4 regions of the Mesorhizobium sp. M0633 genome follow, and region 3 is predicted to be linked to each of the others. Evidence: predicted binding sites of a transcription regulator. Region 3 holds the regulator's gene; each other region holds the start of a gene.
The links. The regulator PhoB, encoded in region 3, activates phosphate uptake and scavenging genes when phosphate is short. The targets are predictions, from matches to a motif close to TGTCATNNANCTGTCAT.
Positions count from the first base shown of each region.

Region 1: the regulator PhoB is predicted to act here: its motif matches at 1,250-1,266, upstream of NKI47_RS27280 (inorganic diphosphatase).
Region 2: the regulator PhoB is predicted to act here: its motif matches at 1,118-1,134, upstream of NKI47_RS28800 (RNA degradosome polyphosphate kinase).
Region 4: the regulator PhoB is predicted to act here: its motif matches at 1,080-1,096, upstream of NKI47_RS17895 (LTA synthase family protein).

Region 1 covers NZ_JAMYQC010000032.1:48,584-51,701, reverse strand. The annotation lists gene NKI47_RS27285 (multicopper oxidase family protein) at 1-810, opposite strand, end outside; gene NKI47_RS27280 (inorganic diphosphatase) at 1,323-1,925, shown strand; gene NKI47_RS27275 (hypothetical protein) at 2,050-2,367, opposite strand; gene NKI47_RS27270 (hypothetical protein) at 2,650-3,118, opposite strand, start outside.
Region 2 covers NZ_JAMYQC010000036.1:61,603-64,720, forward strand. The annotation lists gene NKI47_RS28790 (FAD-dependent monooxygenase) at 1-792, opposite strand, end outside; gene NKI47_RS28795 (zinc-finger domain-containing protein) at 812-1,057, opposite strand; gene NKI47_RS28800 (RNA degradosome polyphosphate kinase) at 1,207-3,118, shown strand, end outside.
Region 3 covers NZ_JAMYQC010000008.1:69,229-72,346, reverse strand. The annotation lists gene pstB (phosphate ABC transporter ATP-binding protein PstB) at 1-207, shown strand, start outside; gene phoU (phosphate signaling complex protein PhoU) at 240-947, shown strand; gene phoB (phosphate regulon transcriptional regulator PhoB) at 964-1,653, shown strand; gene NKI47_RS10705 (ROK family protein) at 1,663-2,907, opposite strand.
Region 4 covers NZ_JAMYQC010000015.1:126,657-129,774, reverse strand. The annotation lists gene fabD (ACP S-malonyltransferase) at 1-889, opposite strand, end outside; gene NKI47_RS17895 (LTA synthase family protein) at 1,137-3,062, shown strand; gene NKI47_RS17890 (pilus assembly protein) at 3,094-3,118, opposite strand, start outside.

The DNA.
Region 1 (3,118 bases), on a different contig from region 3:
CACGCGGAGGGCGATATCGGCGCGCTGGCCGGGCGCGACGACAATGCCCCGAGGCGCAACAGGCTGCCGCAGCGGGTTGGCATCAAGAGCGATCACTTTGGCCGTTCCGCCATCGAGGTCATAAGTGCCGATACGGGTGACATCGGTGACTGCCAAACGCAGGCGCACAAGGCTGCCCGCCGGCAGATCGTAAATCGGGGTGACTTCCCAATTTACCGTCGAGACCGTACCCAGCGTGCCGCCGCGCGCAGCGTTGCGTGCCTTGAACAATTCGATGAACTGGCCGTCTTCGCCGAGACGGAAGTCGCGGATATTGAGCGGCAAATCCTGGTCGAAACCGGCATCTTCGTCATCTTCGACAACAAGCACGCCTGTCAGCCCGCGGGCCATCTGATCGAGCGTGTTGCAATGCGGATGATACCAATAGGTGCCGGCATCCGGCGGTGTCAGAGTGTAACGGAAGCTTTCGCCCGCCGCGATGGGACGCTGGGTGAGATAAGGCACGCCGTCCATGGCATTGGCGATGCGCAATCCATGCCAGTGCACACTCGTCGCCTCATCGAGATCATTGACCACCTCTATGGAAAACGGCCTACCTCGCAACAAACGCAGAGTGGGCGGCGGCCCGCCCGCGCCGAAACTCATCATCCCTTTGGTGACGGTGCCGGGCAAAATCGACCGACTGATCGCTGAAACCGGCAAGGTCAGATCGGCTGCTACGGCCCTGCCGGCAATCAGCCCGCCTGCAGCGCCGACAGCTACTGCTGCCGTGCCGCCCAGCAAGAATCCCCTGCGCGACATTCCCGACATGAAGCAGCCCTTTCAGTGGAGTATAGCGGACGTGGTGTTGTTGTCTCTTCCTTCACGAATTTCGAACCCTGGCAATGATTCAAGGTGAAGGTGGCGTAGTCTCCGAAGGACTTCAACTGAAGTTGGAGTTTCACTTGCTTTTTGAGGATTGCCACACAACGCCGCACTGAACCGCGAGGCGTCTACGTGGCAGCTCTCGCCGAACGGCTTGTTGTGGGTGTAGCGTGCCCGATTGGCAGGAGTTACGACGCAAGCTATCCCCTTGCCGGAAATGGGCTCGCTTGAAATAGCACATTTGAAGCGGCCACGGTCTCTTAAACGCCCCATAAACGCAAACGCCCATAGACGCTTATCACTCGTCAGCGCTCTATTTCGGCCCATTTCTGCTCGCCGCAGGATCGGTGCAAATACGGTCATCCAATTTTCAATAACGGAACCCTGTAATGCTGCCGTCACATACGGTGGCTAGGCGGATGCAGGGCGCCCTGCCCGTCCAACCTCTGGAGACAACCATGCGCGCTTTGCCGACTGTCATGGCGGTTGCGGCCCTGCTGGGCACGCAGCCCGCTTTCGCCGAATTCGTCACAGCTTTCGATTTTCCGCAGCCGAAAGACACCAGCGAATTTTACACGGTTATCGAGATTCCGGCGGGAAGCTTCACTAAATACGAGATTGACTCAGAAACTGGCCATATCATCGTCGATCGATACCAGTCCATGCCGGTCGTCTATCCGGCCAACTACGGTTCCGTTACCAGTTCGTTGGGCGGCGACGGCGACCCGTTGGATGCGCTCGTCTTCACCCGGGAACCCGTCGTGCCCGGTGCTCTGATCAAAGTCCGCGCCATCGGCGTGCTCAACATGGTCGACGGCGGCGAAACGGATGACAAGATCATCGCTGTGCCGGCCACGGACATCGATCCGCAATATGACGGGATCAAGACCATCGATGATCTTCCGGCCATCGAACGACAGCGCATCGAGGCATTCTTTCGAGTTTACAAGCAGCTACCTGAAGGCCGCAAGGTCGTTGAGCTGAACGGCTTTGGTGGCGCCAACGTCGCCATCGACATGGTTGGCAAAGCCATTGAGAGCTACCGGAACAAGAAGGACTGACAGGATAGCAGAACCTTAACAGGAAGCTCATCCATAGGACTGGTCCCTAGCGGTGTTGGAACACCGCTAGGGTATGCATTGGCCTTGCGTCGCACTGTTGGCTGCGCGCAAGCTGCGCTTCGCTTTAGCTCCGGGCGTTTGCTGTTGATAAAGCCAAATCGTTGGCTTTATCTCCGCCTTCGCCTGGTTTCTGCTCGTCCCCTTTGACAGGCAAGCCAAACGGCGCAGTCGCCTCGGGGCATCCATCCTGAATTTTTTTCCATGACGAAATGTTGAGAACCATGTCGCACTGCGCGAGTTCAGGACCTGACGGCAATTGCAGACAAGCGATTTCGCCGTGATGGAAAATGTGGCCGTTGGCGAGGCACTGGCATTCGGCCCGCGCGGGCGTTGCAGCGAGCGCCGCGAAAACCAGAATGTAAGAGGCCGTGATCGTCCTCATGCGCAAGATCATAACACGATCCGGAACTGTCGCTAGTGTGAACGCTCCACAAGTAACTCGGCGGAGAACTCGTACCGCGGGCGCTCGCGATCCCTCAATCGTCGTTCGCGTCGGTTTTTGCCCTCATTGTCCGTATTTTGTGGCCCGAATCAAAGGCACGGCCAAGCGACCAAAATGACCAGCAAATCCATCGGCATGCCGCGCCCAACGACACCTGCCAAACTGCCGGCATGCATGACGAGCAGCGTTGTTCGAACCAACGGCCGCGATGATGCGGCACGTTCAGGTTGAGGGAATGCGCGGGTCCTGAACGAGATAGAGCCGCGCAGTCGGCGTGAAATCAGTCACCAGGAATGAGAACGAAACCGTGCTCAGCGGATCGACCTCGCCTTTCCGGAACAGAAGATGGTCATAAGGTTCGAATTCACGACTGAATTCGGCGAAACTATCGGACCGAATTGCATCCGTTTCGCGGCGCGCCTGGTCGAACGAAAGCCCGTCGCTGGAATCGCTTGGCTGGTTGAGAATCTCCTGCAACTCGAACTCGAATTCGACCCAGGCGTGACCGCTGTTGTTGAGGGCAACGATCCTTAGGGAAATGAAACCGGTGGCATAGTTGCCGGAGGCACCGAATGGCTGAACCGGCCGGATGGCGCGTATGGTGAGGGTTACCGGGCTTGCCGACTCGAGTTCCTCGGTAATCACGACAGGATCGGCCCTTGTTCCGGCTCCCGAAGCGGCAATGATCCGG
Region 2 (3,118 bases), on a different contig from region 3:
GCTGGCGAGGCTGGCGGGGTTGGCATGCCCCGACCAGCCCTCGGCGATGCGCTCGCCCCCAGTGAAGGCGGCGAGGTTGAAGGCAGTGCCACGACTGACCGGATAGGCGACCATATGGAAGCCGGGATAGAGGAATGCAGTAACGCAATCGGGCGCACCGATCGCTGCAAAGGTTTGTCCGGCGGGGCTGTCGGCGGCCACCGTGGCGCGCCAGGCAAGCTCGCCCGAAAACCGGCTTCTCCGGAAATCGGCTGCGTTGCGGGCAAGCGTTTCTCGCACCGACGACCAGACGCCATCGGCGCCGATCAGCAGACAGCCAGCCTCGACCGTGTCGCCATCAGCCGATGCAGTGACGGTAACACCTTTCGATCCGGCTGCGATGTCGGTCACCCGCGCGCCGGCGAGCAGATCGATACCGGGCTGCTCCGAAACTCGCTGCATCAGCGCTGACTGCAGATCCGCGCGGTGGGCAACGAGATAGGGCGCTCCCCAGCGCGTTTCGGCCGCCTGGCCAAGCGGTACGCGCGCCAGCTTGCGCAGCGTGGCGGCATCCTTGAGCACGACCGCCTCCGGCCGCACCGCCGTCGCCAGCAGCCGATCGAGTACGCCGAGCTGCCGTAGGATGCGCGTCGCGTTGGGCGAAAGCTGGATACCGGCGCCGGCAGCCTCGAGGTGCTGCGCCTGTTCGAACAGTTTTATCCGATAGCCGCGCTCGGCGAAGGCCAGTGCCGCGGTCAGCCCGGCGACGCCCGCCCCGGCGATGACCACCTGCCGGGACTGCGTTTCCTGCATCAGGTTTGTCGCGGAAGAATCAGGCGGCCTGGTCGATATAAAGGCAGCCCGGCGGCTGCGTTTCCAACGCCTTCAGCTTCGGCGAATAGCGATAGAGCGTCGAGCAATACGGGCAGACTTTTTCATTGTCGTCGCCCATGTCGAGAAATACATGGGGGTGGTCGAAAGGCGGATTGGCGCCGGTGCACATGAATTCCTTGACGCCGATGTCGATTGCCGGATAGCCCGCATCGTTCTGGAAATGGGGAATGGAACCGCCTGCCATCGTCGTCTCCTGATCTTGTCGATTGCATCTGGATCATAACCCGTCTCTTTGCAAGATCGATGAAATGAAACTGTCGCAAAAGCCTGTCAGAGGATAAGTTAAGCCGGTTAAGGCTATGGTCGTCGAACGGTGTGGGAAGAGCGGAAACCATGAACGAACTGAAGCCGGTGCAGAACGAATTCATCACCGTCGAGGCGGCGAGCCGCGAAGGCGGCAATCCCGACCGCTTCGTCAACCGCGAGTTTTCCTGGCTGCAATTCAACCGGCGCGTGCTCGAAGAGTCGCTGAACGCCAATCATCCGCTGCTCGAGCGTGTTCGCTTCCTGTCGATATCGGCCGCCAACCTCGACGAGTTCTTCATGGTCCGCGTTGCGGGTCTTGCCGGCCAGGTGCGCGAGGGCATCGTGCTGAAGAGCCCGGACGGACGCACGCCCGAGCAGCAGCTTGAACAATTGCTGCGCGAGGTCGAGCGCCTGCAGGAGGACCAGCAGAAAAGCCTTTCGGCGCTGATGCTGCTGCTCGACAAGGAAGGCATCGAGAGCATCACCCGCGATGCGCTGAGCAAGGACGAGAAGATCTGGCTCGAGGACCATTTCCAGGAGCAGGTATTTCCGGTGCTGACGCCGCTGTCGATCGACCCGGCGCATCCGTTCCCGTTCATTCCCAATCTCGGTTTCTCGATGGCGTTGCAATTGCGCCACCGTAAGAACGGCGAGGAAATGAGCGCGCTTTTGCGCCTGCCGGTGGCGCTGAGGCGCTTCATCCGCTTGCCGGATCGCAAGCGCCATGTCCGCTTCATCCCGCTCGAGGAGGCGGTCGGTCTTTATATCGGCAAGCTGTTCCCGGGCTACGAGGTCAAGGGTTCCGGCACGTTCCGCATCATCCGCGACAGCGATATCGAGGTCGAGGAAGAATCCGAGGATCTGGTGCGCCTGTTCGAGACGGCGCTGAAGCGGCGGCGCCGCGGCTCGGTTATCCGGATCGAATTCGACCGGCTGATGCCGCCCGAACTGCGCGACTTCGTCGCCGGCGAGCTTGGCGTTTCGGCAAGCCGCATCAGCGTGCTCACCGGTCCGCTGGCGCTCAGCCAGATCTCGGAGATCGTCGCCGTCGCCCGCGACGATCTGAAGTTCACGCCCTACAATCCGCGCTTCCCCGAGCGCATCCGCGAGCATGGCGGCGATTGTTTTGCGGCGATCCGCGAGAAGGACATCATCGTCCACCACCCCTACGAATCCTTCGACGTCGTGGTGCAGTTCCTGCGCCAGGCAATGGCCGATCCGGAAGTGGTGGCGATCAAGCAGACGCTCTATCGCACCTCCAACGACAGCCCGATCGTGCGCGCTCTGGTCGACGCCGCCGAGGCCGGCAAGTCGGTGACCGCGCTGGTCGAGCTCAAGGCGCGCTTCGACGAGGAGGCCAACATCCGCTGGGCCCGCGACCTCGAGCGCGCCGGCGTCCAGGTCGTCTTCGGCTTCCTCGAACTGAAGACCCATTCGAAAATGTCGCTGGTCGTGCGCCGAGAGGATGGCAGGCTGCGCAATTACGTGCATCTCGGCACCGGCAACTACCACCCGGTCACCGCGCGCATCTACACCGACCTGTCCTTCTTCACCACGGCCCCGACGATCGCGCGCGATGTCGCCCAGCTGTTCAACTTCATCACCGGCTATGCCGAGCCGGCCGAGCAGATGCGGCTGGCCATATCGCCGTTCACGCTGCGCGACCGCATCCTCAAGCACATTTCGGACGAGATCAGTCACGCGCTGGAGGGCAGGCCCGCCCGCATCTGGATGAAGATGAACGCCTTGGTCGACCCGATCATCATCGATGCCCTCTATGATGCCAGCCGCGCCGGCGTCGAGATCGATCTCGTCGTGCGCGGCATCTGCTGCCTGAGGCCGCAGGTGCCCGGCCTGTCGGAGAACATAAGGGTGAAATCGATCGTCGGCCGTTTCCTCGAACACAGCCGCATCTATTGCTTCGGCAACGGCCACGGCCTGCCCTCGGACGGGGCGATCGTCTACATCTCCTCGGCCGATCTGATGCCGCGCAATCTCG
Region 3 (3,118 bases):
GCCAAGATCGAGGAACTGATCGACGAATTGCAAGCCGACTATACGATCGTCATCGTCACCCACAACATGCAGCAGGCGGCGCGCGTGTCGCGCCAGACCGCCTTCATGTATCTGGGTGAACTGGTCGAGTTCGACCGGACCGAGAAGATCTTCACGTCGCCCCGCGAGAAGCGCACGCAGGACTACATCACTGGCCGCTTCGGCTGAGCCGTTCCGATCATGCATATGAGGACAGGACCATGGGCGAACACACAGTCGCTTCTTTCGACGAGGATCTCGAGCAGATCAGCAAGCTGATCCGCGACATGGCCGACCTCGCCGGTTCGATGGTCGGCGGGGCGACCAAGGCCCTGTTGAATTCCGACAACGTGCTGGCGCAACGCGTCGTTTCCGACGACGCCATCATGGATGCGCGTCAACGCGAACTGGACGACCGCGCCATCACCCTGATCGCCAAACGCCAGCCGATGGCCCACGATCTTCGCCATGTGGTCGGAGCGATCCGCATGGCGGGCGACCTCGAACGCATCGGCGACCTTGCCAAGAATATCGCCAAGCGCGTGAGTGCGGTCGGCCTCAGCGCCACGCCGCGGGACCTGTCGCATTCCATCGACGCGATGGCGCAGCTGGTTCTCATCCAGGTGCAGGGTGTCATCGAGGAATATGCTGCAGGCGATGCGGCCGCGTTGGCCAAGCTGCGTGCCGCCGACGAGCGCATCGACGTCAAATACACGTCCGTGTTCCGCGAGCTGTTGACCTACATGATGGAAGATCCGCGCAACATCACCGCTTGCACGCACCTGCTGTTCTGCGCCAAGAATCTGGAGCGGATCGGCGACCATGTCACCAACATCGCCGAAAATGCGTATTATGTGCTGACCGGCGAGCAATTGCCGGTCAATCGTCCGAAGCAGGACGAAACGACAATGTCCGCACCGGTGACATGATGGGGGTGCCCAGCCGATGATCGCACCACGCATAATGGTGGTGGAGGACGAGGAGCCATTGGGTGTGCTGCTCCGCTACAATCTCGAATCCGAAGGCTACCAGGTCGAGGTGGTGACACGCGGCGACGAAGCCGAGATCCGTTTGCAGGAGAATGTGCCCGACCTTTTGGTGCTCGACTGGATGATACCAGCGGTTTCCGGCATCGAGCTCTGTCGTCGGTTGCGGGTGCGCCCCGAAACCGAGCGGCTGCCGATCATCATGCTGACCGCGCGCGGCGAGGAGAGCGACCGGGTGCGCGGGCTTTCGACCGGCGCCGACGACTATCTGGTCAAACCGTTTTCGACACCGGAATTCATGGCCAGGGTCAAGGCGCTGCTGCGGCGCGCCAAGCCGGAAGTGCTGTCCAGCGTGCTGAAGGTCGGCGACATCGTGCTCGATCGCGAATCGCACAGGGTCTATCGCAAGAAGAGCGAAATCAGGCTCGGGCCGACCGAATTCCGGCTGCTCGAGTTCATGATGCGGCATCCGGGCCGTGTCTTCTCGCGCAGCCAGTTACTCGATAATGTCTGGGGCGAGACAATCTACATCGACGAACGCACCGTCGACGTGCATGTCGGGCGGCTGCGCAAAGCCGTCAACAACGGCCGGATGCCGGATGTCATCCGCACCATCCGCGGTGCCGGCTATGCGATCAGGGAAGATTGACCCGCCTGGTCAGGCTACGTTCTTTCTGACGCTGGGCCTCATTTGCGCGCCCGGCGCGAAAATCTCCTGGTCGACGAAGCTTAGCGCCCGCATCGCGCAGCCTTCGCGGATCAGCGGCAATTCGTTCGGCTCTGTATCGAAGGAGATCGAGCCCGAATGCTGGCCGCCGGCGGTCTGGGCGATTGCCTTCCGCAAGGCCGGCTCGATCAGATCGAAGGCGGCGGCACTGGCGCCGACCATCGCGACCGGTGCCGGATCGATCAGCGCGAACAGCGAGCCGAGACCGAAACCCAGCGCTTCGCCGGCCTTGCGGTAGGCCTCGCGTTCCGGCCCATCTTTCTCGCGCGCCCGGGCCGCCAGTGCTCGCATGTCGGCGTCGCTGACGTCGGCGATCGGTTCGCTTTCTTCGCTCATCTGCCTGGCGTTGCGCCAGATGGCGTAGTTGCCGGCATAGGCCTCGATGCAGCCGCGCCGCCCGCAACGGCAGAGCGCGCCGCCCGGACGATGGATCATGTGGCCAAATTCGCCACCCGAGGAATGCGTCCCGGTGAACAGTTCGCCCTTCAGCACCAGCCCCATGCCGATGCCATGCGAAAGCAGGATGGCGATGAAGTCGTCGCGATAGCGATCCGGATTGCGCCAGCGCAAAGCCACCGCCATCATGTTGCAGTCGTTCTCCACCGTTGCCGGGATGCCGAATTCGTCCTCCAGCATGTCGGCAAAGGCGATGTCGGTCTGCGGCGTGATCGGCGACCACAGCATGGCGCGTGCAGGGGAGTCGGTAATGCCCTGAATCGCCAGGGCGATGCGGGCGACACTGCGGACGTCAAGGTCTGGATCCTGCAGCCGGCGCCGGACGATGGCCATGCATTCACGGATCAGCTCGTCGCGCGGCATGGTCAGCGTGTCCAGCCGGCGCTGTTCCTCGGCGACCACCTGTCCCGTATAGTCGATAATGGCGGCCGACAGGAAATTCAGCGACAACACCACGGTCAGCACCGCCGCCGCTTCCGGGTTGAGGGCGAGGCCGACCTGCGGACGACCGCGTTTCAACGAAACGGGCTCACTTGCCTTGCTCTCGGCGAGGATGCCTTCCCGTATCAGGTCGGAAGAGATCGCCGATATGGTCGAATGACTGAGGCCGGTAGTAGCTGCGATCTCAGTACGCGATGGCTGGCCGGCCCGGCGCACCGCCGAGATCACCATCGCCCGGTTGCGCCGGCGCAAATCGTCATGGCGGATTCCGACCGACATTGTTTTGCTTTCCTCCCGGTTGCGGCGGCCGCTCATGAACCGGAAGCCGTCGGTAATGTCCGACAAATAGTGTCGGACGCAGGCAAATAGTGTCAGATGCAGGTTGCGCTGTCATCGTTTATTCCGACGCTCGAAAAAACTCGCAGAGTCATCAAAATCCATCAGAATCGATGTTGACAGCAGCCGGAGATCGGGCCAGTATTTTTTCGAG
Region 4 (3,118 bases), on a different contig from region 3:
GGCGGGCCAGCCCCGACAGCACCTTGCCGGCGCCCACTTCGTAAAGCGTCGCAACGCCGTTGCTGCCGAACCACTCCACCGTTTCGCGCCAGCGCACGCGCCCGATCACCTGTTCGACGAGTCGGCGGGCGATCTCGTCGGGATCGCTCGTCGGGGTCACCGTAACATTGGAGACCAGCGGCACGACCGGCGCACTCTTCGTCACGGCGGCCAGCGCCTCCCGCATGATCTCGGCCGCAGGCTTCATCAATGTCGAATGGAAGGGCGCCGAGACCTGCAGCATCAGCGCCCGCTTGGCGCCCTTCTCCGTGCATAGCCTCGCCGCCAGTTCGACCACTGGCCTGGCGCCGGAGATCACCAGCTGGCCGCCGCCATTGTCATTGGCGATCTGGCAAACCAAGGCTTGTGCGGGATCTTTGGCGGCGCCCTGGGCGGCCTCTGCGCAAGCGGCTTCGACGTCGGCCTGTTCCAGCCCGATGATCGCCGCCATGGCGCCCTCGCCGGCCGGCACAGCCGCCTGCATGGCGTTGCCGCGGATGCGCAACAGCCGGGCGGCGTCGGCGACCGAAACGAAACCTGCGGCCGCAAGTGCCGAATATTCGCCGAGCGAGTGGCCGGCGACATAGGTGACCTTGCCGTTCAGGGAGAAGCCGCGCGCCTCCAGCGCCCGGATTGCGGCAAGCGACACCGCCATCAGCGCCGGCTGGGCGTTGGCGGTCAGCGTCAGCGTCTCTTCCGGGCCTTCCCAGATCAGCTTCGATAAGTTTTCGCCGAGCGCGTCGTCAACTTCCTCGAAGATCCGCCGCGATTCCACAAAGGTATCGGCGAGGTCCTTGCCCATGCCGACAGCCTGGCTGCCCTGCCCCGGAAAGGTGAATGCGATGGCCATCGGCGGCTCCCAGCTGCTGGTTCACGTTGCCTGTGACGCAAGGCGTGCGGCCAAGTCAAGTCCAACCTTGATCGCGTAATATCGGCCGAGTGCCTGTTTCGGCAGGCTTTTTGGCGATCACTCATGATGAAAACCGCTCACGATTTGTTTGCTGGCTCTTCTTATTTCCGCCGCAGGCGCTAAGCTTTGCGTGACAGTTCGATGACAATCGAGTGACGCTTTTGTTGCGGGCCGGGGAACTATTGAAGTGGCAAAGACCAAGCAGAGCGCAGCCGAGGCGGCGCCCCAGTTTCTTGAAGGCGATCCGTCGACCGGCTATCTGCCGGCGCGCAAATGGCCTGTCATCCGCTATGGCCTTATCAGCTTGCTGGCTGCGGCCATCCTTGTGTTTGCCATCGAACTGATCGTGCGCGGCAACTTTGCCGGCACCATTGATTTCTTTCTGCAGCCTTTCAAACCCGGCTGGACCACGATCATCATTTTTGCGCTGATCCTCATCGGCCTCGACGCCGTGCTCGGCCGCAGTCACCAGAGCCTGATGATCGTCGCGCCGCTGACATTGTCGCTGGCGTTCGTCGGCCACCAGAAGTCGCTGTATCTCGGCGATCCGCTCTATCCGACCGATTTCCTCTATTCCCGGCAGATCGTGGCATTGATGCCGCTTCTGGTACGCGATCGCCCGGGAACCGCCATTGCCCTGGCGATCGGCATCGTCGGCGGGCTGTCGCTGCTCGTCTATGGCTGGCGGCTATGGCGCCGCCGCGTTCCGGCACTCAGCCACAAGGGCCGCCTTGCCCGGCTGACGCTGACGGTGCCGCTGATCGCCTTCTTCGTCTCCATCATGGACTATGCCACTTTCTCGTGGACACGCGACCGGCTGCAGATCATCCCGATCATGTGGGACCAGAAGGAAAACTATGCCTCGAACGGTTTTGCGCTCGCCTTCGCGCTGAACGTCCCGATGGCGCATGTCTCGGCGCCGCCCGGCTATTCCGGCAAGGCGATCGAAGCGATCGGCAAACCGCAGGTGACGGCTTCGGTACCCGCCGAGAAGCCCGACATCATCGTCGTCATGAGCGAATCCTTCTGGGATCCGACCAAGCTACCCGGCGTCACCATCACGCCCGACCCTATCCCCAATGTGCGGGCACTGCGCACGGGTTACATGTTCTCGCCCGAGTTCGGCGGCATGACGGCCAACATCGAGTTCGAGGCCCTGACCGGCTTTTCCAACGCCTTCCTGCCGGCGGGCAGCATTCCCTACCAGCAATATGTGCGGACACCGACTCCCTCGCTGGCGACCTTCCTGAAAAGTCAAGGCTACCGGGCGCGCGCTATCCATCCCGGCACTAACTGGTTCTGGAACCGGGGGGCCGTCTATGCCGATTTCGGCTTCAACGACTTCAAGTCCGAGGAGACGTTGCCGCCCATGCAGAAGCGCGGACCGCTCGCGTCGGACGCTGCGATGACCGACGAGATTATCCACGAAGCCGATACCAGCGCCGAGCCGGTCTTCTTTTTCGCCGTCAGCCTGCAGAACCACGGGCCGTATGAGCCGTATCGCTATAACAATCCGACCCACAAGGTGCAGGCGCCGATCAGCCAATGGGCGCGTGAATCGCTGTTGAGCTATGCCGAAGGCTCTTCCGACGCGGACCGCGGCCTCGAGCGGCTGATCGAATGGGCGAAGAAACGCGAGCGGCCGACCGTCATCGCGTTCTTCGGCGACCATCTGCCGCCGCTTGGGCCGGTCTACGTCGAGACCGGCTTCCTGAAGGACAATGTTGCGCCGCGCAAGGAGGCGGCCGACCAGATGCTGCTGCACCACCAGACGCCGCTGATCGTCTGGTCGAATCGCAGCGGCCCGGCCGAGGATCTGGGCGCCGTCAGCCCGTCCTTCCTGCCCTACCATATCCTGAAGACAGCCGGCATCAGCCATCCCTATTACACCGGCTTCCTCGGACAGTTGCGAGAGCGCTACCGCGTTATCGACCGCAATTTGCTTTTGGCACCGGGGGGCGACGCCACCCCCGATTGGTCGCGTCAGAAAGAGATCGATCCGGCAATCCGCGACTTCCGTCTGCTGCAATACGACATGATGTTCGGCAAGCGCCATGCGGCGCCCGATTTCTTCCCCGAAACCACAGGCAAAGTGGCTGCACACACGAGTTGAGCAGCGGCGGCGGGAGAGCGGCCGACGTCGTTCAGTTCGTCAAGTGCAGCTGCGAA